3 regions of the Geobacillus sp. TFV-3 genome follow, and region 1 is predicted to be linked to each of the others. Evidence: riboswitches for the same ligand, from Rfam matches in the RefSeq annotation. Region 1 holds a riboswitch; each other region holds the start of a gene.
The links. Region 1 has a riboswitch for cobalamin ahead of BJQ97_RS08925 ((2Fe-2S) ferredoxin domain-containing protein). Riboswitches for the same ligand answer to the same signal wherever they lie in the genome.

Region 1 (9,899 bases):
TCCCTTGTATTCCGGAAACATCGCCAGCTGCCGTTCGCCGCCGACAAGCAGCTCGCTTTCTATGATCCATCGCTTATACAAATCGGGGAGGCTCGCTTGCCCGTCAGCCCCCACGCCGATCAACTTCATCGTCCCCATCGGTCTGCACCGCCTTTCCTAATCGTTGTCCGTTCATCGTATAAATGGACGTGGCCACCGTCAGGCCGCCTCCGACTTCGTTGAGCGCCGCCTGGCAGCACGCTTCGCACAATAGCTCGAAAAACTTCGTGCAACCGGCCTCTTGCATCATGTCGCCGACTTGCGCCGCCGTGTTCGCTTCACGCACCGCGGCCACCAGCTCGGAAGGGGCGCCGGCTTGCTCAGCGAGCGCCGCCAAAAAACCGAAGTCAACCGGAGCGCTTTTCGAGTGCACCATCATCACACCTTGGGCGACTTTCGAAAATTTTCCCATCATCCCGACCATCGACACCGTCTTGATGCCAAGCCGTTTGCATTGCTTCAGCGTAAACCCGACAAAATCGCCCATTTCGATAAATGCTTCTTCCGGCAAATGGGGATATTCTTGCATGGCGTATTTCTCGCTCCGTCCCCCAGTCGTGATGACGACATGACAGCAGCCGTTCGCCTTGGCCACTTGAAGCGCCTGCACGATGCTCGCCCGATAGGCGGCGGTGGAGAACGGGACGACAATGCCGCGCGTCCCTAAAATCGAAATGCCGCCCATGATGCCAAGTCTCGGATTCAACGTTTTTTTGGCGATCTCTTCGCCGCCGGGAACGGAAATGACGACCTTCACTCCGCGATGTAGACCGTATTGCGCCAGCACTTCGTTGACTGCTTCGCGGATCATTTGCCGCGGCACTGGATTGATCGCCGCCTCCCCAACCGGCACCGGCAAACCCGGCTTCGTCACCCGCCCGACCCCTTCGCCGCCGTCAATATGAACGCCAGGCGAAGAAGCCCACGAGACAGTGGAAACGATGAGCGCGCCATGCGTCGCATCCGGGTCATCCCCGCCGTCTTTCACGACCGCAGCCGTCGCCGTTTCGCCATCAAGCGAACAGGAGGCGAGCGAAAAGGTCACCATTCGTCCAATCGGCAGGCGGATCGTCGCTTTCTCCTGCTCCTTGCCGGTAATGAGCGCTGTGAGCGCCGCTTTGGTCGCCGCTGTCGCGCACGATCCGGTCGTATACCCTTCACGCAGCGTTTTTTTCGTTTCCATCGTTCGTCACGCTCGCTCAGCGAGCAGCGATAGAGCGTTCAAGGCGGCGACCGTCACTGTGCTTCCTCCTTTGCGGCCGCGGTTGGTGATGAACGGCACATCGAGCTTCGCCAATTCTTCTTTCGATTCCGCCGCGGAGACGAATCCGACCGGCAAGCCGATCACCAATCCCGGCCGCGCCTCTCCTTCTTTGATGAGGCGGATGAGCTCCAATAATGCTGTCGGAGCGTTGCCGATGGCAAAAATGCCGCCTTCCGCTTCTTTCACCGCTTTGCGCATAGCGACAATCGCCCTTGTCGTATTCAACCGTTTCGCTTCAGCGATCACGTCTTCATCCGAAATATAGACGCGCACCGCGCTGCCGAACTTCGCAAGCCGCGCTTGATTGACGCCGGCTTGCACCATTTGCACATCGGCGACGACGAGCTTGCCATTGCGAATGGCGTCAATGCCTGAGCGAATCGCATCCGGGTGAAAAATGAGGCTTTTGCCAAGCTCAAAATCAGCCGATGCATGGATGACGCGCTGAACGATTCGGTATTGTTCTTCCGTAAATGAATGCTCCCCGATTTCCTCATCAATGATTTGAAAGCTCCGCGCTTCGATTTGTTCTGGCTGCACCGTCACCGGCCGGAACGTTGTATGAAAATCCATTCGTATTCGCTCCTTTCTCAAGATCATGGCATCGCTGAAATCCACGGTTCACTTAAACTGGCTTTTTTTGCGCCTTGTCTCACCAACTTGCCTCTTTTTTTGCCTCCTTATGCGGTTGGAAGCGGCGCGTGTTGCTTCAACGCATTAAGCACGCCGGCAAAATCGTGATGCACAATGCCGTACGACAACCGCGGGCGGCGGATGACGATCACCTCAATGCCAAGCTCTTCAGCGGCGGCAATTTTCTCATCGACAAACCCGACTTTGCCGCTTTCTTTCGTAACGACGACCGTGACGCCGAAATGGCGGTATAGCGCCCGATCGAGCTCTTTTGTAAACGGCCCTTGCATCATGACGATCTGCTCTTGGGAAAACCCGAGCTGCTCGCATTTGTCGAGATTGTCTTTTCGCGGCAGCATCCGCGCGATCACCTTGACGTTTGGGCGGCCGATGAGCCTCGCGGCAAAAATGTCGAGCGTTTTGCTGCCGGTTGTGAGCATGACGACGCCGCCTTTTTCCGCCGCCAATTCGGCCGCTTCTTCATAGCTGTCGACAAAGGTCACCTTATCGGACGCAATCGAAGAAGCCTGCCGCTCGTAGCGGATATATGACAATTGGGCCTCAGCCGCCGCCTGCATGGCGTTTTTCGACGCTTCTTCGGCAAATGGATGGCTTGCATCGACGATCGCTTTCGCCCCTTCGGCTTTGGCCAGCTTGGAAAGCTGGGATGCGTCTAAACGGCCGACATAAGTGCGAATGCCGGCAGCTTCGAGCTGTTCGGCCGCGTGATCGGTGACGACCGTCGCGGCCACGTTATAGCCAGCCTGTTGGATCATCACCGCCAATTCGCGGGCATCGCTTGTTCCGGCTAACAATAAAATCATCGACGCTTCCTCCTTCAATGATGGTGGTGATGATGATGGTGATGGTGATGATGGGCGGCGTGCAGCCGGTATTGGCATACGTCGCAGTTCATCGCCACCGTTTGATCGAGCACTTCTTGGAGGCGGTCAAGCACGATATCCATCAGTTTCGGATGAAAGCCGAAATAATCCGCAAGCGCAAACGAGACGTGCGGATGGTCGAGGCGGTATTGCGCCACTTGCCGCTCAAGCCGCTTAATGAGCACACCGGTGAACAAAAAATACGGCAAGATGACGATCCGCTTCGCCCCAAGCGTCAAACAGCGGCGGACGGCATCATCAAGCGACGGCGTCGTCACCCCCATAAACGCCGGCTCGATGAGCGCATAGCCGGTCTGTTCCCAAAAGAGGCGGGCGATTTTGTACAAGTCGCTGTTCGCATCCGGATCGCTCCCGCCGCGGCCAAGCAAAATGACCGCTGTTCCGTCGTCCGGCTGCTCCGGACGCTCGCCGATTTCTTGCAGCCGTTCGCGCAAAATCGCAAATGTCTGCTCGTGAACGCCGATCGGGCGGCCGTAGCGGAACACCATATGCGGATAGCGCGCTTTCGCCTCATCGATTTCCGCCGGGATATGCAGCTTCGAATGCCCGGCCGGCAATAAAATGAGCGGAACGACCGCCACTTCCGTTGCCCCGGCTTCAGCACAGCGTTCGATTCCTTCGCCGATCGACGGACGGCCAAATTCAAGAAAACACGTTTCGGCATGAAAGGAAGCAGGAAGACGCGGCCGCAGCCGCTCGACAAACTCCCGCACTTGCTCGTTCCCTTCCGGATCGCGGCTCCCATGGCCGACAAATAAAATGGCTCTCATTCTTGTTTTCCCCCTTTTGTTAGCAGACGTCTTCCGCCGTTCCCTATAAGCGTGGGCGTTTCATCCAAATGCGAGGAGCCCATCTATGCTTTTTTATGGAGCCAGCCGGTTATTCGATCGACTGTCGGAAAAAGATGCGCCGCTTCGACCCCAACGACATCTGCAGACGTTCAAGCTGCACATATAACGCATGCTTTCGTCACTCACCGCAAGCCGGCGTTTCGATGGACGCGGCCGGTTTTGCCTCTTCGTGTGAAAAACGTCCGACTTGCTTCACGCGGCGGAAAAACTTATGAAACCGTTCATTTGGATGTGCTTGTTCTTGATACTGTTCGATGATTTCTGCCATAACCGCCACAATCTCTTCCGGCGGAATGCCTTCAGCGACAAGCTGGCCGGGATGGGCGTTGCGGCCGACCGTTTTCCCGCCCAAAAACAAATCAAATTTCCCTTTCCGATACACAAGCCCGATGTCTTCGCGCACCGCGCCGTAGCACGCCATCCCGCAGCCGTTGATGCCAAGCTTCAACTCTTTCGGCAGCGCCATGCCGCCAAATCGGCGAGCCAATTCCTCCGCGTATGGAATGGCGTCTTTTTTCTCTCCATCGCAAAAATCACATGCCTTCACCGTCAGCACATCACCGACCGGCATGACCGTCAGCCCTGCGGCAACGAGACGAGCCACAAGCCCGTCTGGATCCTCCGTCATCCGTTCGATTTTCATATAATGGTCTGGCGTGTACGTCATTTTCCCATCGGGCCCGACGATTTCCGCGAGCACAAGGAGCTGTTCCGGAGTGAACTGTTTATTGGCCACGCCCGGGCTCACCGCCGCTTCCAACAACACGGCCGCCGTCTTTCTTGTTTTCCGTCTCTCTAAAGCGGCGAGCGCGTCTTCGGCTGTTTCTTTCACCCGTTTTGGCGCGGCGGTCGGCTGCCGTTCCGCTGTTTTTGCCAGCGGCGCGGCAAGCGTCGGCAAAACGGCAGCCGGCGGCGTTGGCTCGGCCTCCTTAGTGACCGTGGCAACAGACGACGGTCGAACCGCGGTGGCCAAGGCGGTGAAAGCACGATCCTTCTGGTTGCCGCCAGCGAAGACAGCCGCTTCGGACGGCCCTGATGCCCCCGGTGCCCCCGTGCTTCCTTCGTCCTCATCTTTCAGCGGTTTCGTCTGGTCAAGCGCCCACGGCTCCGCTTCTTTGCGCAGCCGTTCATGCGGTTTGAGCGGCTGGACGGCGGCTGCTAGTTGATACTTGCGCTGGTAGCCGCGCGGCGTGATCATCACGCCGTCATGGACGAATGTCGTTGAGTTGCCGATAATGACCGTCGTCAACATGCCGATCTCATGGTCAAGCATATGCGCCAAATCAGTGAGCACGATGTGCTGGCGTTCACGGTACGCGCTTTTCACCAGACCGACCGGGGTTTCCGGAGACCGATGGCGGAGCAGGATGCGCTGCGCTTCGATAATTTGCCGGGTGCGCCGCCCGCTTTTCGGGTTGTACAAAGCGATGACAAAATCAGCGGCCGCAGCGGCTTCCAACCGCTTTTCAATCAGCTCCCAAGGCGTCAAATGGTCGCTTAAGCTGATCGTGCACGCATCGTGCATAATCGGCGCGCCAAGCAGAGCGGCGCACGAATGGATCGCGGAAATGCCGGGGATGACTTCGATTTCAATCGAGCTGTCTTTCGTCCACCCTTTTTCAATCAACACTTCGTACACGAGTCCGGCCATGCCGTACAACCCGGCGTCGCCGCTCGAAATGACGGCGACCGTTTTGCCGCGCTCGGCCCATTTGACCGCCGCTTGGGCGCGGCTCACTTCTTCGGTCATGCCGGTGCTGATGATCTCCTTTCCGGCAATGAGGTCGCGCACGAGTTCAATGTATGTTTTGTAACCGATGATGACGTCGCTTTCTTCAATCGCTTCACGGGCCCGCTTTGTCATATGGTCGACGCTTCCCGGGCCAAAGCCGACAATGAGCAATTTGCCGACCACTTTACAGCCCCCTTCTCCATATCTCGATTATCATCGACATCCCTAACCATATGCTGTAAATACCTGTGACCGCACCAAGGACATAAAACAGCCGTTCCCGCTGCTTTGCTTTCCAAAATCCCCACGATAATCCAGCCGCTGTGGCAATCGTCGCAATGAGCAAGCCGACCACAAACAGTACAAGCTGAAGGACAGCCGCGCTCACATGCACTTTTCCGGCCGCATGGGTGATAATGGCTAGCTGGGTCGGGCTTTCGACGCCAATGCCATGAATGATGCCGATGATCAAGGCGCCAACCCAACCAACATGCGAAAAAGAACGGAAACTGTCCATTTCCCGCCTTCCCCGCAGCCATCGAGTAACCGTATGGCCGAACTCATAAAGGAGCTGAAACCGGCTTTTCACCTCACCACGCCGAAAAAGAGAAAAAAGCATCATCCCACCAAGAAGCACAAGCGTACCGCCAACTAAGAGCTCAATGGCGGCGGCTGACGACTCGGGAAGCCGGGCGCCGACCACGAGCGCCGCCACCCCCATGACAAACACGATCGCTCCGTGTCCAATAGCGTACATGATTCCGAGCGCCAACTGCTGTCTTCGCCGCGACTCGCTTCCGACCATATCCGCAATGGCCGCGACATGATCGCTGTCCATCCCATGACGCATGCCAAGAAATATCGCTAACATTACATAACTGGCCCATTCCATCATTGCGTCCTCCTCTTTCGAACGCCAATAACCGACTCCGTCCCACCAAGGCGGGTCAACCCGTCTTCACGGTATTCATACGCCGCCCACGCGCGAAGCGGCTCGCCGTTTTGCAAATGGGCGCGCACAACCTCCTTCGCCCGCTCGGGACTCATCAGCCGGTACCAAACGCCATCCGGATAGACGATCATCACGCATGCATCTTGGCAGCGACCGTTGCAGCGCGTCCTTGTTGTATGAACGGCGTCGTCAAGCCCGAGGCGGGCGATCTCCTCACGGACCGCGGCTGTCACGTCATCCCCGCCATGGCGAAGGCACGTCCCTCCGTTGCAAATGAATACATGACGCCTCATTCCTTGTAAATCCCACGTCGCCATCGAATCCCCCCTTATGTTAGAATGATAGAATGAAAGGCGGCAGACGGACGGTTTTTCGGCAAAAGAAAAAGCACCTCTACAGCAGAGGTGCAGAAAAATGCATACGAAAAGCCGCAAACGGCCCGAACAGGCCTGGCCTCATGAAGCCGTCATTCTCCCGCACGTCTGCCTATAATCCCGTAGGCATCCGTCCGATCCAAACAAGGCAGGTCTCCTGACTTAGGATCATCGCTTGGCGGCGTCTTCCCGAAGCATCCTTCAGTGACTTGCTGCCGCAAAGCTCCCCATCACAGTGGCGGGCACCGTGCCGGATTTTCACCGGGCTTCCCTTTTCACCCAAGCCCTTAAGCAGGCTTAGGCACCTTGTTTGTTTCTCGCCTATTGATCTTGTCATGGAACAAGCATCCGTTTTCATCGTAGTACAACTTGATGGCGGCCGTCAACCGTTTTTTGCCGACAAATCTTCGCGGGCGACGACAACGCCGTCCGCATCGGCGTACACGTATGCGCCCGGCTCCCAGCGGACGCCGCCAAACTCGAGCACAACATCGCGGACGCCTTTTCCCTCTTTTTTGCTTTTCACCGGGCACGTGCCGATCGCCATGACACCAAGCGGCATGCGGCCGATTTCCGCTGAATCGCGGATGCAGCCGTGGATAATGACGCCGGCAAGCCCCCGGTCGCAGGCGATTTGCGCCAACCGGTCGCCTAACAGAGCGACGCGGCGCGAGCCTTTTCCATCGACTACGAGCACCGTCCCCGGCGGCACCGTCTCGAGCGCTTCACGGACAAGGACGTTGTCTTCAAACACATCGACCGTCGCGATCGGTCCGGAAAACATCCGTTTTCCGCCGTACGATTGGAACGGCAGCTCGCAGACTTGCAACTCATCTAAAAATTGATCGCATAAATCAGCTGTTTTCATGATCCTCTCCCCTTTCGTTTTTTTCATTCGCCTCCTTTCGTCAAAATCCTGCCGACTCCACATTTTTTGCGGCGCTGCTTCTGCTCGGGAATCGGATGCGTGTCCTTGCGGGACCGCTGAAAACGATAAAAAGATTTTCTCGTCCCCGCTTTCCGGCGAACGAAAAAACGGCCCCGCACAACATGGCGGAAGCCGTTTTGGCCGCCGGGACGAACGAGCCCCGTCCGGCGATTCAGCTGGGCTAGCTGGATTCGAACCAGCGCATCACGGAGTCAAAGTCCGTTGCCTTACCGCTTGGCTATAGCCCATCACTTTGTTGTCATTTACAGTATGCGGCATAACGGCGTGCTTTATGCATCAAACTGAATATCCTTTTGCTGTATGCGCGAAACTATCGACACAAGAACCCTTTCTTCATCACCATATCACCTCGTTGTTTCGTTTTTCCTTCATGGTTATTTTCCCTAATTATGGTATCGTTGAATTGGGAAAGGGAGAGATGCATATGCGCCGAATTACTGTTTTTCGCTTATGTTTTTGCGCATGGTTTCTGTTATCGCTACCGCTCGTCTTAGCGTCCTCGGCTACCCGCCAGCCATCCAGCCAGCCGAAAACCGACATCATCGCCCACCGCGGCGCGTCTGGATACGCGCCGGAGCATACGCTCTCATCCTACCGCCTTGCCGCCTGCATGCAGGCGGACTATATAGAAGTCGACGTGCAGATGACAAAAGACCGAAAGCTCATCGCCATGCATGACGCCACGCTCGCCCGGACGACAAATGCCGAAACGGTCTACCCGCGCCGTGCTCCGTGGCGGGTAAATGATTTTTCGTTCGCTGAACTGAGGCGGCTCGATGCCGGATCGTGGTTTGACCCGCGCTTTGCCGGCGAGCGCATCCCGACGCTTGAGGAGGTGATTCAGATGCTGAAAGCGGAGCGTGTGGAAGCCCCGTTGTACATCGAAACAAAACAGCCCGGCATCGAAGAGGCGGTCGTCCATCTATTGAAAAAACACGGTTTCCTGCAACAGCGCCGCGTCATGTTTCAATCATTCCACCCGGAAAGCTTGCAAGCGCTCCGACCGCTCATCCCGCACGGCATTCGGCTCATTCAATTGGTCGGCAAAAAGGAAGCGCACAGCGGCCGCGACGAGCTGCTCCAACACATCGCCATCTATGCCGATGGCATCGGCTTGCCGCTTTCGGCCGTCACCGAAGAGTGGGTGCGCGCCGCCCATGGCCACGGACTCATTGTTCACGTCTATACCGTCAATGAACCACACGATCTCGCTCGCCTATGCACCCTCGGCGTTGACGGCCTGTTCACCGATTATCCAGACCGCCCTGGCCGCATCGCCGCCTGCCGTCGTCTGCTCCGCCATTGACCGGCCTTCAGAGAGCCAGGGGGAGCTTATTTTTTACATAATGTTTAATAAAAACGAAAATCGTTCCCATTTGACCCGATTCGGTGTATCATTTGAGAAAAAGGAGACAAGATCATGTAGACGACCATCGACTACCAAAACGGATCGTTTACCGTAACGACGGACCGCCGCCGCGTGCAGCTTGACCGCGTATGCGGCTTTCTCGCCCGTTCGTATTGGGCGCATGGGCGCAGCCGCGAAACGATCGTCAAATCGCTTAACCATTCGCTCTGCTTTTCCCTTTTTTACGGCGACAGGCAAATTGGCATAGCGCGCGTCATCACCGACCGGGCGACGTTCGCCTATCTCTGCGACGTGTTCATCGATGAAGCATACCGTGGGCAAGATCTCGGGAAATGGCTGTTATCATGCGTGCTCGCCCATCCTGATGTCGCCGCTGTCCGCAAGGTGATGCTCGCGACGAAAGACGCGCACGGGCTATACAGGCAGTTCGGCTTTGCCACGCCGAGCGAGCCGGAGCGGTTGATGGAGCGGATTCAAGAGCCGCGAACGGAGTAAAGCACAAAAGGCGGGCCGCCATCGGTCCGCCTTTTCGCCAAACTCTCCTTCCCTACTTCTTCTGTTGCCTTCATCACCGCTTCGGAAACTGAAACGACAATTTCTTCTCGTTTTCATCCCAAACTAGTATGGCGTCAAACGTTTTCCCGCCTTTTTTAAACCCTTTTATGACATTTGTTTTCCCTTGCGCCAGCAGCTTTTTCACATTCGCCGCCGAAATCGTTTTGCCGAGAATGTGTTTGGAGATCGTAAACGAGCATTTTGTTTTCGCGTACTGGTCGCAGCCGTACAACGTTCCTTTGTCGATGACGGTCCCGCCGCAAAGCGGGCACGGCC
Region 2 (9,899 bases), 790 kb from region 1:
AGGTCTTCTCAAGAGAACAAAACAAAGGGAAACGATGAGAAAAGTCAAAAAAAGGATAAACGCGAACAAGCCGTTCTCAACCCCTTTGTGAAAAGTGGCTGTTTTTATATTAATCAAGTAAGTATGCAGAAACTATGAAATTCATACTTTCTCCATATTTTATCGTTAATATATGGGGAAACTGAAAATCTTGAAAGCAGTTTTCCTGAAAAAATGGAAACAGATTGTTTTTGAAACTTGATTTTGTGTACGTTAGAATGAAAGTGTCTTTGTATCAATCTTTCTCTTTCTTATGTTAAAGGGTTCATCACCAAAAGATGTACTTGACTTTTAAAGACAAACATGATAGCAATGTTGCTCAAAGAGATGTGTGGTATAAAAAATGCTGTTTTGGTTTTCTTTATCATGATCGTCTTTCTTTGTCAAGTACACTGTGTGGTGAAGATCCTGTTAAAGAAAAAATGTCATTTTCTTAAAATTGAACAAAATAGCTTTTGGTGTTGTTTTTGTTCTGTATATACATCGATTCTTCTTAGCAAAGTGGGGGGGCAATCATTACTATGTGCGGTTTTATTGGTTGTATTCATGATCGCCCGAGAGCGATTGAGCAAACATGGAAAACAATGTTGATGGAGATGAACCGCCTGATTACCCATCGCGGCCCCGACGATGAGGGGTATTTTTTTGATGAATACGTGAGTTTTGGCTTTCGGCGGCTGAGCATCATCGATCTGGAGGCGGGGCATCAGCCGCTGTCTTATGAAAACGATCGATATTGGATCATTTTTAACGGGGAAATTTACAACTATATTGAATTGCGGGAAGAGCTGGCGGCGAAAGGATATTCGTTTGCGACGCATTCGGATACCGAGGCGATTGTTGCCCTTTACAGCGCGGAAAAAGAAAAAGCGGTCGAAAAACTGCGCGGGATGTTTGCGTTTGTCATTTGGGACAAGCAGGAGAAAACGGTGTTTGCGGCGCGGGATCCGTTCGGCATTAAGCCGTTTTTTTATGCGGAGCAAGGAGGGCGCACATTTTTCGCTTCGGAAAAGAAAAGCATCTTGCTGGCTCTGGGACAGGAAGCGTTGGACTGCGATTCCCTGCAGCATTATTTAACGTTCCAATATGTTCCTGAGCCGATGACGATGTCAGATGGCATTTACAAGTTAGAGCCGGGGCATTATCTCAAGAAAAAAGTCGGAAAACCGCTCACGATTCATCGTTATTGGAAGGCATCCTTCGAGCCCATTCGTCAATCGGAAGAGGAGCTTGTCAAGCAAATCCGCGATGCGCTGTTTGATTCGGTCAGCGTCCATATGCGCAGCGATGTGCCGGTTGGTGCGTTTTTGTCGGGAGGCATTGATTCATCGTTCATCGTCGCCATCGCGAAACAATTCCATCCGGACCTAAAGACGTTTTCTGTCGGGTTTGAGCGGGAAGGGTTCAGCGAAATTGATGTAGCCCAAGAAACGGCGGAGAAGCTTGGGGTGGACAATATTAGCTATGTCATTTCGCCGCAGGAGTATATCGATGAATTGCCGAAAATCATGTGGTATATGGATGATCCGCTGGCTGATCCTGCGGCTGTGCCGTTGTATTTTGTCGCCCGTGAGGCGAGAAAGCATGTCACAGTTGTGCTTTCCGGCGAGGGGGCGGACGAGCTGTTCGGCGGCTACAACATCTACCGCGAACCAGAGTCGTTGCGGCTGTTTGCGCGAATGCCCAGCATCGTAAAAGCCGTGTTGCGGATGATCGCGAAGCTGCTTCCGGACGGGATGAAAGGAAAAAGCTTTTTGGAGCGCGGCACCACACCGCTCGAAGAACGGTATGTCGGCAATGCCAAAATCTATAGCGAAAAGGAAAAAGCTGCGTTGCTCAAAACGTACCAAGAGGGGCGCGAATATACGGAGGTGACGGCTCCTTTTTACCGCGAAACGCTTCATTACCCGCCCGTCAACCGGATGCAGTATATTGACCTTCATACATGGCTAAGGGGTGATATTTTAGTCAAAGCGGATAAAATGACGATGGCCCATTCGCTTGAGCTGCGCGTTCCCTTTTTAGACAAAAAGGTGTTTGACGTCGCGGCCAAAATCGCCCCTGACATGAAAACAGCCAACGGCACGACGAAATATATTTTGCGTAAAGCGGCCGAGGGCATTGTGCCGGATCATGTGTTAAACCGAAAAAAATTAGGGTTCCCGGTGCCGATTCGCCACTGGCTGAAAAACGAAATGTATGACTGGGCGAGACAGCTCATCAACGAAAGCGAGACGGATCATCTGTTCCATAAGGACGTGCTCTATCGGTTGCTGGATGAACATGCCCGCCACAAGGCGGACCATAGCCGCAAGCTGTGGACGGTGTTGGCGTTTATGGTTTGGCATCAAGTGTATGTAGAAAAGAAATACGATTTTGCTCAATCCGTACAAAACGAAAAGCGTCCAGCGTCCGTTTTGGAGGCGTAACAAGGAAACGAGAGGGCATCCCGGGGTTCGGCCGGGATGTCTTTTTTGATCACCGTGAAGAGAAAGTGGTTCGACGGTGGAGTAAAAAGGGCGGATCCGTTCTTATTGGATTGTCGTAGCCAAAGATTTTGGCCGAACCGGCGTCCGGGCGCAGTAACGTTGCCAACATTCGGATCGTTGTGGTCTTGCCAGCTCCGTTAGGGCCAAGCACCCCGTAAATCGTGCCCGCGCGCACGCGTAAGTTGAGACCGTCGACGGCCCGATGGCCGCCAAATGTTTTCACCAATCCGTGCGCTTCCACCGCCCACTCTTGATGGTCGGGTGCGATTTGATGTTTTGCTCCCATTTTGTGCTCCCTCCTTGTGATGATTCGTACATGTGAATCGTAGCACGCTTTTATGAACGGACTTTGGGCGGAAAAGAAAAATTTACTTTCCCCGCTCTTGCAATTTTCCCGGTTTTGGTATATGCTTGTTCCATCAGGATGCTAAATACTATATATTGGTTTGTGGTCCTTTTTATACAACTACATATGGTTTGACCAAGCAACGGTGTCCATTTGGACTTAATAGGGAATCCGGTGCGAATCCGGAACTGCCCCCGCAACTGTATGTGCGGACGAAATGGGATGGCCACTGGCGGCAAAAGCCATTCGGCGCGCCGCTGGGAAGGCCCCAAAGTAGGACGATGCACGAGTCAGGAGACCTGCCTTGCTTGGAACGTTTCATGTTCTTCGGGGTGTGAGAAGATGAAACGATAGGGAAAAAGAAAAGGAGTTCGTCTGCCTTTTTCCGTCTGTCGTTTCATCCGCTCGCTTGCCCGAGCGGATTTTTTATTGGAGGAGAGGGGAAGCAAATGACCGTGCTGACGAAAATGATCATCATCGATGACCAAGGGAAACCGATTTCTTTTTCACGTGAAGAGTTTGCATCGCTGATCCATCGGACCGCGGCTGGATTCGGCCGCCTGTCGCTTGATGAATATGTCGAGCGTGTTTGGCAGCTCGTCTCGCGAAAAGAAACGGTTACGGTTGAACAGTTGTATCAGACGGCTGTCTTGGAGGGGTTATCGTATATAAGCGAAGAGGAGCCGGACTGGACGTTTGTGTGCGCTCGGCTGTATTTGCGGCAATTGTACCGTGAAGCGGCGCGGCATCGCGGGTACGACGAGCGCGAGCGGTACGGCGATTTCTATTCGCTGCTTGCCGCCCTGACGGAACAAGGGGTGTACAGTCCGCTTCTGTTGGAACGTTATACGAAAGAAGAAATCGACGCCATCGGCGCGTTTCTTGATCCCGATCAGGACAAGCTGTTTACGTACATCGGGCTGCGCACACTCGCCGACCGGTATTTGGCGCGCGATTATGAGCGGCGGCTGTATGAACTGCCGCAGGAGCGGTTTTTGGTCATTGCCATGACGTTAATGGCGAATGAACCGGCCACACGGCGGCTTGCGCTCGTGAAGGAAGCGTATTGGGCGTTAAGCAACTTATACATGACGGTGGCGACGCCGACGCTCGCCAACGCCGGGAAATCGTACGGCCAGCTCTCAAGCTGCTTTGTCGATACGGTCGATGACAGCTTGCAAGGAATTTATGACAGCAACACCGACATCGCCAATTTGTCCAAATCAGGCGGCGGCATCGGCGTCTATTTAGGCAAAATCCGTTCGCGCGGCAGCGACATCAAAGGGTTTAAAGGGGTCTCTTCCGGCGTCATCCCGTGGATGAAGCAGCTGAACAACACAGCGGTGAGCGTTGACCAGTTAGGGCAGCGCAAAGGGGCCATTTCCGTTTATTTGGATGTATGGCATAAAGACATTTTCGCGTTTTTGGACGCGCGGCTCAACAACGGCGATGAACGGCTGCGGACGCATGATTTGTTCACCGGCGTGTGCATTCCGGACTTGTTCATGGAGCAGGTCGAACAGCGAGGCGACTGGTATTTGTTTGATCCGCATGAAGTGCGGAAGGTGATGGGCTTTAGCTTGGAAGACTTTTATGATGAGGAAAAAGGGAGCGGGAGTTTTCGCGAGAAATATTGGCAATGTGTCAACGAACCGAGCCTGTCGAAAGAGAAAGTGCCGGCGATTGAAGTGATGAAAAGCATCATGCGCAGCCAGCTTGAGTCGGGGACGCCGTTTATGTTTTACCGCGATGAAGTGAACCGGCAAAACCCGAACCGCCATCTCGGGATGATCTACTGCAGCAATCTTTGCACCGAGATCGCGCAAAACCAAAGCCCAACGGTGATGAAACGGCAATATGTGAAAGACGGGACGATTATCATTGAAAAAATACCAGGCGATTTTGTCGTCTGCAATTTATCGTCGATCAATTTGGCGCGCGCGGTGACCGATGGTGTTTTGGCGCGTCTCATCTCGATTCAAATGCGGATGCTTGATAATGTCATTGATCTCAATAATATCCCAGTTCTGCAAGCCGGCCTGACGAACCAAAAATATCGCGCTGTCGGGCTTGGCACCTTTGGCTGGCATCATCTTTTGGCGTTAAAAGGCATTCGCTGGGAGTCAGACGAAGCGGTCCGCTATGCCGACGAGCTGTATGAAACGATCGCTTATTTGGCGATTCAGGCGAGCATGGAGCTCGCAAAAGAAAAAGGGAGTTACCCGGCGTTTCCAGGGTCGGACTGGCAGACGGGCGCTTATTTTGAACGGCGCGGCTACCAAAGCCACGGCGAACTTGATTGGGATCAGCTGAAGCAAGATGTGGCCCGCTACGGGATGCGGAACGGCTATATCATGGCCATCGCCCCGAACGCATCGACGTCGATCATCGCAGGCAGCACGGCGAGCATTGATCCCATTTTCTTAAAAGTATACGCCGAGGAAAAGAAAGATTATAAGATTCCCGTTACGGTGCCAGATTTAAACGAACAGACGACATGGTATTACAAATCGGCGTACCATATCGACCAGCATTGGAGCATCAAGCAAAACGCTGCCCGCCAGCGCCATGTCGACCAAGCCATCTCATTTAACTTCTACGTCATGAACACGATTAAGGCAAAAGAGTTGCTCGATTTGCATTTGACGGCATGGAAGTCGGGGTTGAAAACGACGTATTACGTGCGTTCGACATCCGGGACGATCGAAGAGTGCGATTCTTGCGCGAGCTGACCACGGGAAACGCCTTTGGTCAGGCTTTCCCTTCCTTGTGTGGGAGGGGCGTCTGCGGTTGGTCGCGCATCACGATACTTGAAAGAGAAAGGAAGGAATCGACACAATGACGATCAGCTTAGTCAGACGGCCGATTATGGATCCAGAGGCGCCGAACCGTTCGACGGGCATCATCAATGGCCGCTGCTCGAATGTGTTGAACTGGGACGATATCGCCTACCCATGGGCGTATGCGAAATATAAGCGAATGCTCGTCAACTTTTGGACGCCGTTTGAAATCAATATGTCGCAAGATGTGAAGCAGTTTCCGCAGCTGACCGCCCGCGAGCAGGATGCGTTTTTGAAAATCATCGGACTGTTGGCGCTGCTTGACAGCATCCAAACCGACTACGCTGGGCGCGTCGCCGATTACATTACGGATCCGAGCATCAATGCGCTCATGATCATGCTCGCCCAGCAGGAAGTCATTCACAACCATTCGTATTCGTACGTGCTCTCGAGCCTTGTGCCGAAAGCGAAGCAAGATGAAGTATTCGACTTTTGGCGGAACGAACCGACGCTGCGCAAGCGGAACGATTTTGTGACGAACGGCTACAAGGCGTTTGCGGAAGAGCCGAACGTGGAAAACTTGCTGCGGTCGATCGTCTTTGACGTCATTTTAGAAGGGCTGTTTTTCTACTCGGGGTTCGCCTTTTTCTACAACCTCGCGCGCCAGCAAAAAATGGTGGCGACGAGCACGATGATCAATTACATCAACCGCGATGAGCACATTCATGTCGACTTGTTTGCGAAAATTTTCAAGGAAGTGTTGAACGAATACCCGGAATATCGGACGCCGGAGCTGGCGGATTTTGTCCGCGAAACGTTTATGAAAGCGGCTGAGCTGGAAATCGAATGGGCTCGGGAAATTATCGGGCATGACATCGATGGCATCGATTTGGCTGATTTGGAAGCGTACATTAAGTTTTACGCCAACGTCCGCGCCCATCAGCTTGGATTTGACCGTCCGTTTGACGGCTATCGGACGAACCCGCTCCGCTGGATTAAAGCGTACGAAGAAGTCGACCTCGGCAAATCAGACTTCTTTGAACAGAAGCCGCGCCAATATACAAAAGTGCAAGTGGACAACGGATTTGATGAGTTATAAATGAGAGAAGTTCCGTTTGACAACGATCAGCGTGGCTTTTTGCCGGATAAGGCCGTTTGTTCGTCTTTTTTGGAAGAACGACAGCGGGCGTTTTGGCGGGGCAGATGATGCCAAGCAGTCTTAAAGTGTGAGTGGATGATGAGAATATAAGAGGGCATTCGATGGTGTGTATCGTTCTGTGCCGCTGGCGCGCGAGCAGCTTACCTGATGAAAGTAAATATTTTTGCGCAATCGGATGGGCAAAGACGTCGGTTAAGGTGATGTATCTCATCGGCATCCCCTCCGTTTTTTGGGATTTCTCATCATCATACCATGGCGTAAAGCGTCAGGCAATGAGAGAAAGTAGGTGGGAGCGGTTGCATGGGAAAAATAAGCCGATCGTGCTAAAATAGCGATCGGCTTATTGGATTTGTGCTTGGCAGGCAAGCCGTTTCGCTGGTTGATCCGTTTTTTCGCGCTCGCGCCGCGTTTTCGGAGCAAGAAGGTGAGCGCCGGCCAGAACGGTGATCATGCAACGGCCACACGTTCCTTTTTTGCATTTGTGATCGAGCAGAACACCTTGTCCTAGAGCGGCGTCAAGAAGCGAAACGCCGGGATTGCGCTGTACAGTGAATGTTTTTCCGTTTTGTTTGATTTGAATGGCAGACGGCCGCACAACGGGCGATCCATCAGGCTTAGCTGTGGCGGAAGCGAGGCGCTCCGTTGACCGGGAGGCGGGCTTCAATGAGCCGACTGTGAACGATTTTACCATTTTTAACTACATCCCCTTTAAATTACATCCTTGATTTGAAAATGAATATCATTTACATAAGGGTGAATCATTGGTATCATATATGTAAAAAGAAGTGCGAAAACGTCATCTCAGTAAAGGTCAAGGGGGAGACACCATGGGCATTCCGATGAACGGACTGCGCGATATGAAAGCGATTTTGGCCAACGAGCGAAAAGTCGGCGGCGCGGTGGAAGCGGCGCTTCTCCGCCTCCGTTCCGGCGAAGAATATCGAAACGTCTGCATCGTTCATATTGATCAACTAGGCGCCCAATACTATTCGGTCGGTTTTGTGACCGAACAAGGGGAACGGCTCATCGTCAACGTTCATGACATCAGCGTCATCTCTGCGCCTGAACATAAAAAAATTCGTGAGCTGAACAACGCCGCTTATAAACGGGAAGCCATCCACAATAAGCGGCGCTATTTAAAACGCCTCTTTGAGATTTATGAAGGCAGCTATACCGTTCATTTTTGGCAGGAAGCGAAAATGATTATCGATGACATCGGCGTTGAGGCGCTTAGCCCCGAATTGTCGCTGCTCGTCTCCAACGTTCAAGGACAAACGGCCCGCACCGCTTAATGGGAAAATCAACAAACCGCCCGGCGATTTCCCCTATCGTCCGGGTGCGTTTTCGTTAAAGGGAACTTGCTGTGCCTCGTTTTCATGGCGCGGATCGCTGGCCTTATGCCGTTTTTGCTGTTTGATGGCAAGGGAAGCCCGCGTGCCGCTTCTCCAGATCAGGCGCCGCTCATACTGACTCGTTCGGATCCTCGAGCGTGCAGATGGCGCTTGGACGTTTGATGCGCGGTACGACGGACTCATAGACGCGGAATAGGTAGTTCATATTTTCTGTGTCTAAAAACGCAGTTTGCATGTCGGCCGCGACAGCGAGGTCGATGTTTTGTCGGCCGGTGTCAATGACGACGCCGCGTTTGCCTTTAATGACCGGAGTTTGGTAAATGCCAGCGGTCATCAGCTCGCGAATATGCTCAATTTCAAGCACGTGCGTTCCTTCATGGACGCGGTGGATCAACGCATACAATTCCGGCGACAAGACGAGCGCGTATGGGCCGGTATGGCCGAGCTGAAGCAGCTTGTTGCGCGCTTCGACGACGTCAGTGAAGGCGTTGCCCGATTTCATCCAATCGCTGCGAATGTGGGCGATTTTTCCTTTGACGTTCATAATGCCTGGCACATCAAATTCAGTTGAACCATTGAAAATCAAATCGTCCTCGAGCAGCGCGCATTGCTGAGCGGCGTTGGCGGCGGCGGAAAAGTCGATCGGGCTGCCGAGCTGTTTCGCCTGTTCGATATCGCGCCAGTATAAAATAAAATCCTTATATAAAAGTGGAATCGTTACATGTACGCGCCGCGTCGGCTCAGAAAGGCTCAGCTTTTTGCCGTGGAAGCTCATGTCCCCCTGTTCCGGGTTCATATAAATATCGTTGGCGACCGACTGGACGCCTTCGCCGAGCGGACCGTACAAATCGATAAATCGGCGGCCGACGAGCTGGCGGCGCGCCGTTTCAATGACCAATTCGTCAAGCTCGCGCCATTGGCTGCTTGTGAGAGGGGCTTCTGAGTACAGCTTCGTTTTATCCATGTTTCCTCTCCTTTCTTATATGTTTTTTAAGCTGCCAACCGTCAGTTGCCGCCGCGCTTCGGACGATGGGCTGACGGATGACGACACGGTGGGCATGGCGGCATACTGAGGTAGTTTTAGGTGATCTTTTTGGTTCTCTTTTTCGTCTGTCGGCACCGCGGCCGCGAAGGAAAGCGGTGCGTCCAGCGCGCGATTGAGCGTTTCGAGGGCGGCTTTCATCTGTTGGTAGTCCGCAGCGGTCATGTCGCGCAGTGCCGTAATGGCTGGTTCATGTTCCGTCCCTTTATAGTGGAAGAGGGACAAATCGAGATGCTCCAAAAAGTTGTGCAAGCCGAATTTTTCAAGGCTGATGTCTTGCAACAGGCGCAAAAAGTCGCCGTTTTCCCGCGATAAGAATGCTTCGTCCGCCAACGCCTCCTCCAACTTTGGAAGCAAGGCGGTCAAACGGTCAAACCGGTGTTCCTCTTCTTCGTAAATATGATGCCAATACAGCCGTGCATGGTCGTCAGCGGCCTGTTCAATCGTCGGTTCTAAAATCGATTGAAACTGGCCGAGCGCTTCTTTCGACCGGTTGAGGATGGCGCTGACTTCTGCTAACGTGTCGTGCAATAGACTCCCTCCTACACTATGATTGATTGTTATCATCTTTTCCATATTGAAAGAGACATAAACATCTCGCCTTCCTTCGAACGTCACCTTTTCTCCTAGTCCAGAATAAAACAGAATCAGGAACATTGCCCACTTGATATGCGGCGCGATTCCAGCGATAA
Region 3 (9,899 bases), 450 kb from region 1:
TCAGGGGGCTCCCATCGCAGCCGGCCGAGCCGCGCGATCTCCCCTTCGGCAAGAGGCGCATCAAGCCAACCGATATACGCCCCCTTTCGATTTTGTTCCGTCATCCCATGGCGGATGAGTGTAACAGCCAAATGACGCCCCATAGAACGGTCTCTCCCCCTTCAATGAACGCCCCGAGCACGTCGCCGGTGATGCCGCCAAACTGTTTTTCCGCCCACGGCTTGGCGGCCGCCGCCAAAATGACAGCCGCTACAGCCAGCGCCACTCCTGTTTGCACCAAAATGGCGGTGGATGCACAAAGAAGCGAAAGCAATACAAAAGCGAGTCCAAGCGCCCAAATGGCATCACGCCATGAACTATATTCGCCTAGCGCCGCCGCCATTCCTGTCGGCTTCGCCAGCTTGCCGACGGAAAGAAGCAAGGCGGAACCAGTCCGCGACAACAACGGAACAGCGATGAACAGCGCCGGCGGTATGCCAGCCTGGAGCGACTCGTACAAAAACAGCCAGCGAAACGACAACAAACAACCGAGCGACAAGACGGCGAAGGCTCCGACGCGCGAATCGGACATAATCTCTTGCCGCCGCTTGACGTCGCGATACGAAAAAAACGCGTCGCTCACATCCATAAAGCCGTCAGCGTGCATCCCCCCGGCCATCCAAATGCTCAGCCAAAGGAGGAAAAGCGCCCAAACAAGCGGCGAGCCAAACGAAAACGATGAAAAGAGCGCATACACTCCGGCCGAAAGCATTCCAATCAGCGCCCCGGCAAGCGGCAGGCAGCGCACGAGCCAGCGGACATGGGCGCCGTTCCATTCGATCGAGCGGCGAATCGGGATGATCGTAAACAGCTGCAGCGCCAACAGCCAGCCGTTCCATGCCGACTTCATTGCGGCCACCGCCCTTTTTTCACGCGGAGAAGGCCGCATTCAACGACCGCGGCGGCCGCCGCTTCCGCCACGAGCTGCTGGTGAAGCCAACCGAGCATTTTCATATAACGAAACGTACCGGGGTCATCCGGCACTCCCCCCGAAAACAGCTCATTCGCTACAATGACGACCGCACGGCAGGCGGCAACCCACGCCCGCACTTCATCAAAGATGCGGCAAGCAACGGCTTGGGCGGCGTCATCCGTTTCCCAGCTTTCCCCGGAAAACAGTTCATAGGCGAGCCAAGCGGTCAAGCAATCAAGCAGGACGACATCATCTAGGCGCAGGGAAGCGGCAATCTCCCGAGAAGAGAACGGGGCTTCCCACACTGTCCAACGCGCGGCCTGCGCCGCGCGCCGCTCTTGATGACGGCGGATGCGCGCTTCCATTTCTTCATCCATTGCCTGCGCGGTAGCGATATAGTGAAGCCGACCGCCGCGAGAAAGCCGGATGGCGCATACTTCTGCCGTCTCACTTTTTCCGCTGCGCGCGGCGCCGCTAACAAACACCATCATCCGCTCCACCTCGCAAGCGCTTCAAGCAGCCGATCGTTTTCCACCTGCGTTTTGACCGCAAGCCGCACGTAACGTCCGTCCAGTCCAGGAAAATTCCTCGTATGGCGCGGGACGATTCCTTGTTGCAATAAATAGAAAAACAAATCCTCCGTCCGCCCGGAGAGCGGGCGCAACAAATAAAAATTGACAACCGACGGCGAGACGGCATACCGGCCGGACGGCAGCGACCGAAACACCCGCTCCCGCTCGGCGGCGATCCGCTCTTTCGTCCACTCCACAAACGATTCCATCGCCGCGAAACGAAGCGCCAGCTGTTGCGCGATGCGGCTTGTGCTCCACGGCGGCTGATGCGTTTTCAGCGAAGCGATCACCACTTCATCAGCCGCCGCATAGCCGAGGCGCGCGCCGGCCAAATGATGGATTTTCGTCAACGACCGAAGCACAATGAGGCGTGGATAGCGGTCCAGCCAGCGCATGGCTGTAAATCCGCCACTCCAAAACGGATAGAACGCTTCATCGACGACGACATACGTCCCAGCGTCGTTCGCTGCGGCAATGAACGTAAGAAGTTCCCGCTCTGGCATCACGGTTCCGGTCGGATTGTTCGGATGGCAGAAAAAGACCGCATCGCACTTCGACGCCCATGCCGCCGCTTTGTCAATGTCGTACGAAAAGCCGCGGCTTTCCTCTGCCATCAAAGACTTGACTTCGCATCCGTAAGCAAGGCAGGCGCGTCGATACTCGGAAAACGTCGGCTCCAAGATGCCGACGCGCCGGCCGGCAAATAGCGCAGCCAACAAATAAATCGCCTCCGCCGCCCCGTTTGTCACAAGCACTTGCTCCGGCCGAAGCCGTTCTTGCTTAGCAAGAAGCTCCCTAAGCGCCTTCGCTTCCGGATCGGGATACTCCGCCGCCCAGCGGATCCATTCCTCGCCGTCCGGCCAAGCCGACGGCGGCAGCCGGTACGGATTCGTATTGACGCTGAAATCGATATAATCGCTCGGGGCCGCCAGTCCGCACTGTTCATAAAGCGCGAGCGGATTCGCCCCATGCGCCGGCCAACGCAACGATCATCCCTCCGATCCATAGCAATAACGTAAACGCAAGCACCGTTCCGATCATCATGCCGACCGCCTGGCGGATATGAGCCGAGCGCAGCGGAACATCCGGGTCGCCGAGCGTCGGCCGCTCTGAGACGACGCCGCCGTATGTATTCGTTCCGCCAAGCTGCACGCCAAGCAGACCGGCCATCGCCGCCTCGAGCCAGCCGCTGTTCGGGCTCGGATGGCGGCGGGCATCGCGAAGCAAAATCGCCAACGAACGGCGAAAGCGACGGCCGCCGTAAACCAATACCATGAGGAACGCCGTCAGCCGCGCCGGAACGTAGTTGAGCGCATCATCCAGCCGGGCGGCCGCCCAGCCAAATTCGCGATACTTTTCGTTTTTATAGCCGATCATCGAATCGCATGTGTTCACCGCCCGGTACAGCATAGCGAGCGGCGCGCCGCCAATGGCCGCATAAAAGAGCGGGGCGGTGATGCCGTCGCTCGTATTTTCCGCCACCGTTTCGACGCAGGCGCGGGTGATGCCGGCTTCATCAAGCTGCTCGGTATCGCGGCCGACGATCATCGACAGCGCCCGCCGCGCCGCAGGAAGATCGCCCGCTTCAAGCGGCCGGCGCACCTCTTCAGCCGCTTCAGCGAGGCTTTTCGTCGCAATGGCGGTGAAAATGAGCGCCGCCTCAACCGCCACCCCCACGTACACCGACAGCGTATATCCCACATAAACGACCAACGCCGACAACCCATAAACGACCGCCAACACCGCCGCCACGGCCGCCGCACCTTTCGCCCGCCGCTTTGCCCCCTGATTCCAGCGTCGGTCAAGCCAAGCGATCAACTTCCCCATGCCGCGCACGGGATGCGGAAGCCAGCGCGGGTCGCCAAAGGCGGCATCGAGCAGAAGAGCCACCGTCAACGCGAACAGGTGCGTCATGGCCGTCCCCTCCGCCGCTTGTAGCGGTCAAGCGCCTCCGTTACGGCTTCATACACGAGCCGGCCGATCGCCCGCCCCAGTTCCGTCGCTGTTCCGGCATAGGCAAACGTCCGCCCGGTTTGCGTCGCCGCCACGGCGAGCGAATCAGTCGACGTCCCGGTGGCGACTGTCCCCGTTTCCGGGTCGCAAACCGAACGGTCAGCGAGCGCTTTCGCCTTCGCTTCCGTCGCCGTCATGACCGCTTGCACGAACGCGGCATCGGTGAGCCTTCCATCAATGACAACAACCATATTGATCGTCCCCGGTTTCACCGCAAACGGCTTATGCTGCCACGACCGCGCCGCATCAATTGCATTGCCGACGCCGGCCGTCGCCATGACCGCAACCAAAAACGCTTCCCCTTCCTCCTGAACCCACACAGCATCACGGACGTCAACCGCTGTCATCATGCCGACCGTTCGTTCCGGCAAAAACCCGCGCTGCTCCAAATAACGGTGCATGTCTTCTTCCGCATCGCGGCAATCATAATCCAAGCCAACTTGGCGGTTGACGAAATGGGTCGCCCATTGAAACCCGGCGCCGATCAATGCAGAAGACAGGACGCGAAGCGGCTTTCGGGCGGCAAGAACAGCGGCGTCATCAAGAAAGGACAAACGAAGCCCGGCGGCTGGTGATTCTTCTTTTCCTTTCGGCACAAACGAGAACACCGGTTTCGCCGCCGCCGGGTGGGCTTGACGCACCACTGGCGCGGCAAACACTTCCTGAAGCAGCGCCGGCGTCATCACGTCCGCCGGGGCGCCGAGCGCTGCTGTTTTTCCTTCTTTTAACACAATCACCCGATCGCAGTATAAGCTAGCGACGTTCATATCGTGAAAGACGGCGACAACCGTCAGGCCGCGGGAGCGCGCAGCTTCCACGAGCCGGTCCAAAAGCCGGACTTGCCCGCTTATGTCCATATGGTTCGTCGGTTCATCGAGCAAGAGCAGCTGCGGCTCTTGAGCGAGCGCCCGCGCCAAATAGGCGCGCTGCCGCTCTCCGCCGCTCAGCCGCTCAAGCGGCTCATCGATTTTGTCGACCAAGCCGACCGCACGAAGCGCTTCTTGAACCGCCGCTTCATCCTCTTTCGTCCACGCCGGAAACAAGCCGCGCTGATGGGCGTAGCGGCCGAGCGCCACCGTTTCTTTCACCGTATAGCCGTGCGCCGCCTCCACCGTCTGCGGCAGGACGGCGGCCATCCGCGCCCATTGCTTCGCAGACAGCGCCGAAAGCGGCTGACCGCTCATCGTGATCTCCCCGCTTACAAGCGGGAGCTCTTTGCTAATGAGTTTGAGCAATGTCGTTTTACCGCTGCCGTTCGGCCCGACGATGCCGAACAGCTCCCCTTTTTCCACGGAAAACGTCACATGATCAAGCACTTGCTTTACCCCATACTGATGTGATACGGCGCGCACCTCAAGCATCATCATCCCAACTTTCGCCTTGTTTTTCGGAAAAATAACACCGCAAACAGCGGAGCGCCAATCAACGAGGTGATAACGCCGATCGGCAATTCGCGAGGTTCAATGATCGTCCGCGCCGCCACATCGGCAAGCACAAGAAACGCCCCGCCATACAAGAGCGACAGCGGCAACAACACCCGGTAGTTCGGCCCGCAAACGAGCCGGACCATATGCGGAACAACAAGCCCGACAAAACCGATCGTCCCCGACACCGACACCGCCGCCCCTGTAAGCAGCGCCGCCGCCGTCAAAATGATCACTTTTCGGCGCGTAACATCGACGCCGACATGAAGCGCCGCCGCCTCGCCAAAAGCAAACGCGTTTAACTCGCGGGCGTTGGCGATCAGCACCACCGCGCCGATGAGGAAAAACGGAAACAGCAATCCGCTGTATTTCCAGCCGCGCATCGCCACGCTCCCCATCAGCCAGGAAATGATTTGCCGCAATTCTTCCCCGGTCAAAGCGATCATGAGCGAAATGAAGGCGCTGAAAAACGCGCCGAAAATAATGCCGGCTAAAATGATCGTCTCGACCGACATACGCCGTTCGACGGCGCGGGTGAACGCCAAAACGGCAACAAGCGTCGCCATGCCGAACAAAATGCTGACAACCGGCAGCGTAAACGTCCCAAACAGCGGCCATTGCCAGCCGAGAAAAATGACAAGCACCGCTCCGACCGAGGCGCCGGATGAGACGCCGAGCGTGTACGGATCGGCGAGCGCGTTTTTTAAAAGCCCCTGGAACGCCGCGCCGGCCATCGCCAGCGAGGCGCCGACCAAAAAGGCGAGCGCGACGCGCGGCAGGCGAATGGCCATCACAATTGGCACCCAATCGGCCGGAATGTCAGACGGAAGCGGCACCCCGAACCATTCGGCGGCGAGAATGCCGATAATAGAAGAAAAGGGAATCGACAGCGATCCTGTCGATATCCCTACGAGCAACGAAAGGACGGCCGTTGTAACGGCCAGAGCGTACATCAGCGTTTTACTTGAACACATCCGGGTAAACGGCTTTGGCAAGTTCCTCGACCCCTTCGGCAAGGCGCGGTCCCGGCCGGCTCACTAAATCGGAGTTGACGTCATACACCCGCTTGTTTTTCACCGCCGGCACGTCTTTCCAAGCGGCGCGCTCAAGCACTTGCTTCGCTCCGCCGTACGTTGTGATGATGACGTCCGGCTTATAGGCCACTGCTTTTTCTTCTGTCACCATCGGCCAGCCTTCCAAGTTGCCGGCGACGTTTTTCGCTGAAATCACTTGAAGCATCTCATCCATAAACGTCCCTTTGCCGGCTGTATAAATTTGCGGCGGCGGCGACACTTCAATCCAGACGTTTGCCTGTTTGTCCGCTGGGATTTGTTTTGCTTTTTCTTGAATTTGCGCAAGCTTCTCTTTCATCTCATCGATCACTTGCTTCGCTTTGCCCGTCGTCCCCGTCGCTTTGCCGATCAATTCGATGGACGCATACACATCATCAAACGACTTCGCATCATTGACAACGAGCACAGTGATGCCAGCGTCTTTCAATTGCTGCAGGCCATCGCGCGAGTTATGGGCGCTTGACGCGTGGGCCAAGACGAGATCCGGCTTGAGCGAAATGATTTTCTCGACGTTAAACTCCATGCCGCCGATTTTCGTTTTCGTTTTGACGTCTTCCGGATAATTGTCAAAATCGCTGACGCCGACAATTTTCTCGCCAAGCCCCAACGCATAGGCGATTTCCGTATTGCTTGGGATGAGCGAAACGATCTTTTTCGGTTCGGCTTTGATCGTCACATCCTCGCCGAGCCCGTCTTTCACCATCACCGGAAACGCCGCTTGTTCCGTCTTCGGCTTTTCTTGTTTCGCCGGCTCAGCGTTGCCGTTCGTTCCGTTGCTGCAGCCGACCAGCACGGCAGCCAAAAGGAATAGCGCCACCAACACCGTCGGCCATGTCCAACGTTTCATTCTTTGTTCCCCCTCCTGCTGTGCAAAATAAAAACGCCCATTCCGTCCTAGCGGGGGAATGAGCGCGAAACGGCCTATGCAGGCGCAAAACAAGCCTGTGCCACCGTTTCCGCGTCTCACCCCCCGAAGAGTCGGAAACTGCTGCAAGCAAGGCAGGTCTACTGGCTCATGCTTCCTCCTACTCTGAAGCCTTCCCGTACGGAAAACAGCGCAAGCCATCTGTCCGTACAGTGGCGATTTCATTTCGTCCGCATTGACAGTTGCGGGGACAGCTCCGGATTCCCACCGGATTCCCTATTAAGCCTTCACGGCACCTTGCTGCGAGTTGATGAATTTGTCGGATATGGACATTTTTATAATAATGCAGCGTTTAGCATTTGACAACTATGAATTTACAGCAGGCTGAAACGGTGATCATGACTTGTTGGTGTTTATCTATCACGCTCTCCTCCTACATATGCGGAATGATCCTAGCCCTCTCCTGCAGACAAAAAGCAGCTGCCCCATCTATACTGCCATCTTGAAAAAAAATAAGGAAAGATACCTCGCCTCTGGCACGGCGTCTTTCCCCGATACAACCTTCATCTCGTCACTGTTGAATATATTTGTCAAACACAAAGCCGAAATCTTTCACTGTATAGTTCTTTTTCGCTTCGGTCAGCCATCGAAATGCATATTCGTTCACCGCTTGAAAATCGGCCGCAATGTTGGCGCCGTCGCCGCGCATGTTGGCAAACACCTTGGCCGCCAATTCCAGACTCCGCTCGGCATAGTCGAACTTCATTTCATTTTCATGGCAAATCTCAGCGATCGCCAGCAGCGATTTATACAAATCTTTCAGTTCTTCAATATGCTTTTTATGCACATCGATCGAGTAGGAGTGCGGCCCAATTTTAAATTTGATTTCCGCGTCCAGGTCGACCGTCCCCGCTGTTTCGAGCGACACGTCGGAAATCGGATGCTTATAGAAATCGTAACGGCGCAGCGTCCGTTTTTTGCTCGTCGCGCTTGTGCCGTCCAAATGGATGAGCGCGCGGTTGGTGAAGCAATACTCATCCGATTTCGATTTGATCAGAAAATAGATTTTCTCCCCATCCTCGTGCATCACATAATCATCGGCATCCACTTTGTCATAGTCTTTCGGTTGAATGACCGTGCCGATGTCGCTCAATCCGAGCACATCAGCGGCGACTTTTCCAAACATGCTCATTTCTCCTCTCCGGTGTCCCAATTTTTATTGGCGCCCACCATGCAGCGAACAAGCACAACGCGTTTTGCCTTGACAAGGCGCCGTAATCTCATACCTTTCATCTATGTAATACGTCGAGATCGGAAAAACGTTTCATCGCCGCCAAAAATCAAAGGCCCAACGCCTTTTATGCCGGCGTCAGGCCATGCAGGAGTCTACAATTCTCCACTTAGCCGGGAGTCTTTGTTGGTGAGCCGCAAAAAGATCAAATAAATAGAGACGGCGGTACAAGGCAAATGTTTCCCACATCCGCAAACTTATTTTTCCATCATCTTGGCTCCCATCCTATCCTCTGCCGACAAAAAAACGGGGCTGACCCAAAAGCTTCATTCTTCTCAAACGAAACACAACATATTGCGCATGATTCATTGTTTCGTGTCGATATATGGTGATGAGCAAGGGTGTCCCGATCCTTTTGGGACACCCCTCGACTGATCATATTCCACTTTATCTCAACGGCGATCTTGCCATGCGAATATACGTATGGCGTCTGCCGCGAATGGCGATCGAATACGCCATAATATTCTCTGGAACAGCGATGCCATGATAGCCAGCGTCGCCGATATGATGGAGATCCGCCCCTGTCATTTTGCTTGCAAGCGCGATTTGACGAATCGTACTCTCGTCAGCTCCTTCTTGGCTTGTACCGATCGTCAGCATCACAAGCGCCCCATGTTCATGGGCCACCCGAACAAGCTGCTCCGTTTTGTCCAACGTCACTCCCGGCACCGTTCCCGGGGCAGGCATTAAAACGATGTCGGCGCCAGCGCGAATAAACCGCACCACGATTTCTTCCGATATAATATTGCCCCCTGTTTCGTTGGCAACACCTGCTGCATGCATTTTTCCAGCAATAATTAGAGCGTCTTCGCCTAAAACGGACCGCGCCGTTTCAAGGGCTGTCACGATTTCGTCATTCGTCACACCCGTTTTCGGATTTCCCGTTAAGCAGACAAAATCAAAACCGAGACGCTTTGCTTCCTGCAACGATTCTTCCGTCGCCATTCTTCCGCTTGGAAGAGAGGCAAAATGCTCGATCCGCTTCGCATTCGGGTCAACAGGCTCCAAATTGACGCCGATTGGACGTCCCGTCAACTGCTTGAGACGTTCAACGATTTGATCGGGTTCATTCACATCCAAACTGTTTACAACCGGCCGAAACACATCGAACCTATTCAACAACAGCAAGTCCGCCCCAAACGCCGCCGCCAGTTCAGCGTTTGTGACCGCTGGGTAAAGCGGCGCAAATTCCCCGATGACTTCCGCGACCATCACTCTGCCTTCTGACGCCTGAATCGATTGTTTTAACTGTTTTCCTGTCATCCGGCGAAAATCGGAAGCAGCGCAGTCCAACAGCCTTTTCACGAGATCACTTTCCCCCTTGCATTCTCATGCATTTGGCTTATCATTTTCGCATGGCGTTGGCTAAAAATTCGACATCGGTGCCAATCACCACTTGCAAATCCGTTTGGTTGAGGCGAAGCACACCTTTCGCTCCCAAACGTTTCAATTCTGCTTCATTGACTTTTGCCATGTCTTTTACTTTTAGGCGCAAGCGTGTGACACAATTGTCAATTTGCGCGAGATTATCTTTTCCTCCCAACGCCTCGATATATTTGGCGGCAAGGTCCTCGTATTTGACGCCCGACTGCGCCGCACCGCTGTCGGTAAACTCGCCCTCCACCTCATCTTCACGGCCTGGCGTTTTCAAATCGAGCTTTGTAATAAGGAAATAGAAGACGACGAAATAGACGACAGCATATACAAGA

Region 2: linked by a shared signal. The riboswitch ahead of BJQ97_RS12735 (ribonucleoside-diphosphate reductase subunit alpha) and the one ahead of BJQ97_RS08925 ((2Fe-2S) ferredoxin domain-containing protein) in region 1 are both predicted to bind cobalamin.
Region 3: linked by a shared signal. The riboswitch ahead of BJQ97_RS06525 (ABC transporter substrate-binding protein) and the one ahead of BJQ97_RS08925 ((2Fe-2S) ferredoxin domain-containing protein) in region 1 are both predicted to bind cobalamin.

The regions. Positions count from the first base shown of each region.
Region 1 is NZ_MPSP01000001.1:1,734,028-1,743,926, forward strand. Features, by position in the region: partial or broken gene cbiE (precorrin-6y C5,15-methyltransferase (decarboxylating) subunit CbiE) at 1-138, opposite strand, end outside; gene BJQ97_RS08895 (cobalt-precorrin-5B (C(1))-methyltransferase) at 104-1,222, opposite strand; gene BJQ97_RS08900 (precorrin-8X methylmutase) at 1,229-1,876, opposite strand; gene cobK (precorrin-6A reductase) at 1,984-2,760, opposite strand; gene BJQ97_RS08910 (sirohydrochlorin chelatase) at 2,775-3,611, opposite strand; gene cobJ (precorrin-3B C(17)-methyltransferase) at 3,811-5,607, opposite strand; gene BJQ97_RS08920 (HoxN/HupN/NixA family nickel/cobalt transporter) at 5,609-6,319, opposite strand; gene BJQ97_RS08925 ((2Fe-2S) ferredoxin domain-containing protein) at 6,316-6,693, opposite strand; cobalamin riboswitch at 6,881-7,074, opposite strand; gene rraA (ribonuclease E activity regulator RraA) at 7,133-7,618, opposite strand; tRNA gene BJQ97_RS08935 (tRNA-Gln) at 7,855-7,926, opposite strand; gene BJQ97_RS08940 (glycerophosphodiester phosphodiesterase family protein) at 8,124-9,005, shown strand; gene BJQ97_RS08945 (GNAT family N-acetyltransferase) at 9,180-9,563, shown strand; gene BJQ97_RS08950 (DNA topoisomerase III) at 9,637-9,899, opposite strand, start outside.
Region 2 is NZ_MPSP01000001.1:2,528,733-2,538,631, reverse strand. Features, by position in the region: gene BJQ97_RS12750 (C39 family peptidase) at 1-69, opposite strand, end outside; gene asnB (asparagine synthase (glutamine-hydrolyzing)) at 561-2,468, shown strand; partial or broken gene BJQ97_RS12740 (ATP-binding cassette domain-containing protein) at 2,581-2,814, opposite strand; cobalamin riboswitch at 3,000-3,195, shown strand; gene BJQ97_RS12735 (ribonucleoside-diphosphate reductase subunit alpha) at 3,324-5,606, shown strand; gene BJQ97_RS12730 (ribonucleotide-diphosphate reductase subunit beta) at 5,713-6,753, shown strand; gene BJQ97_RS12725 (2Fe-2S iron-sulfur cluster-binding protein) at 7,154-7,504, opposite strand; gene BJQ97_RS12720 (hypothetical protein) at 7,641-8,105, shown strand; gene BJQ97_RS12715 (family 1 encapsulin nanocompartment shell protein) at 8,275-9,129, opposite strand; gene BJQ97_RS12710 (IMEF encapsulin system ferritin-like cargo protein) at 9,145-9,738, opposite strand.
Region 3 is NZ_MPSP01000001.1:1,281,775-1,291,673, reverse strand. Features, by position in the region: gene BJQ97_RS06560 (histidine phosphatase family protein) at 1-143, opposite strand, end outside; gene BJQ97_RS06555 (adenosylcobinamide-GDP ribazoletransferase) at 101-889, opposite strand; gene BJQ97_RS06550 (bifunctional adenosylcobinamide kinase/adenosylcobinamide-phosphate guanylyltransferase) at 886-1,443, opposite strand; gene cobD (threonine-phosphate decarboxylase CobD) at 1,440-2,510, opposite strand; gene cbiB (adenosylcobinamide-phosphate synthase CbiB) at 2,467-3,438, opposite strand; gene BJQ97_RS06535 (adenosylcobinamide amidohydrolase) at 3,435-4,904, opposite strand; gene BJQ97_RS06530 (FecCD family ABC transporter permease) at 4,901-5,956, opposite strand; gene BJQ97_RS06525 (ABC transporter substrate-binding protein) at 5,922-6,881, opposite strand; cobalamin riboswitch at 7,016-7,214, opposite strand; gene BJQ97_RS06520 (PH domain-containing protein) at 7,471-8,085, opposite strand; gene BJQ97_RS06515 (DUF7916 family protein) at 8,578-9,495, opposite strand; gene nagE (N-acetylglucosamine-specific PTS transporter subunit IIBC) at 9,536-9,899, opposite strand, start outside.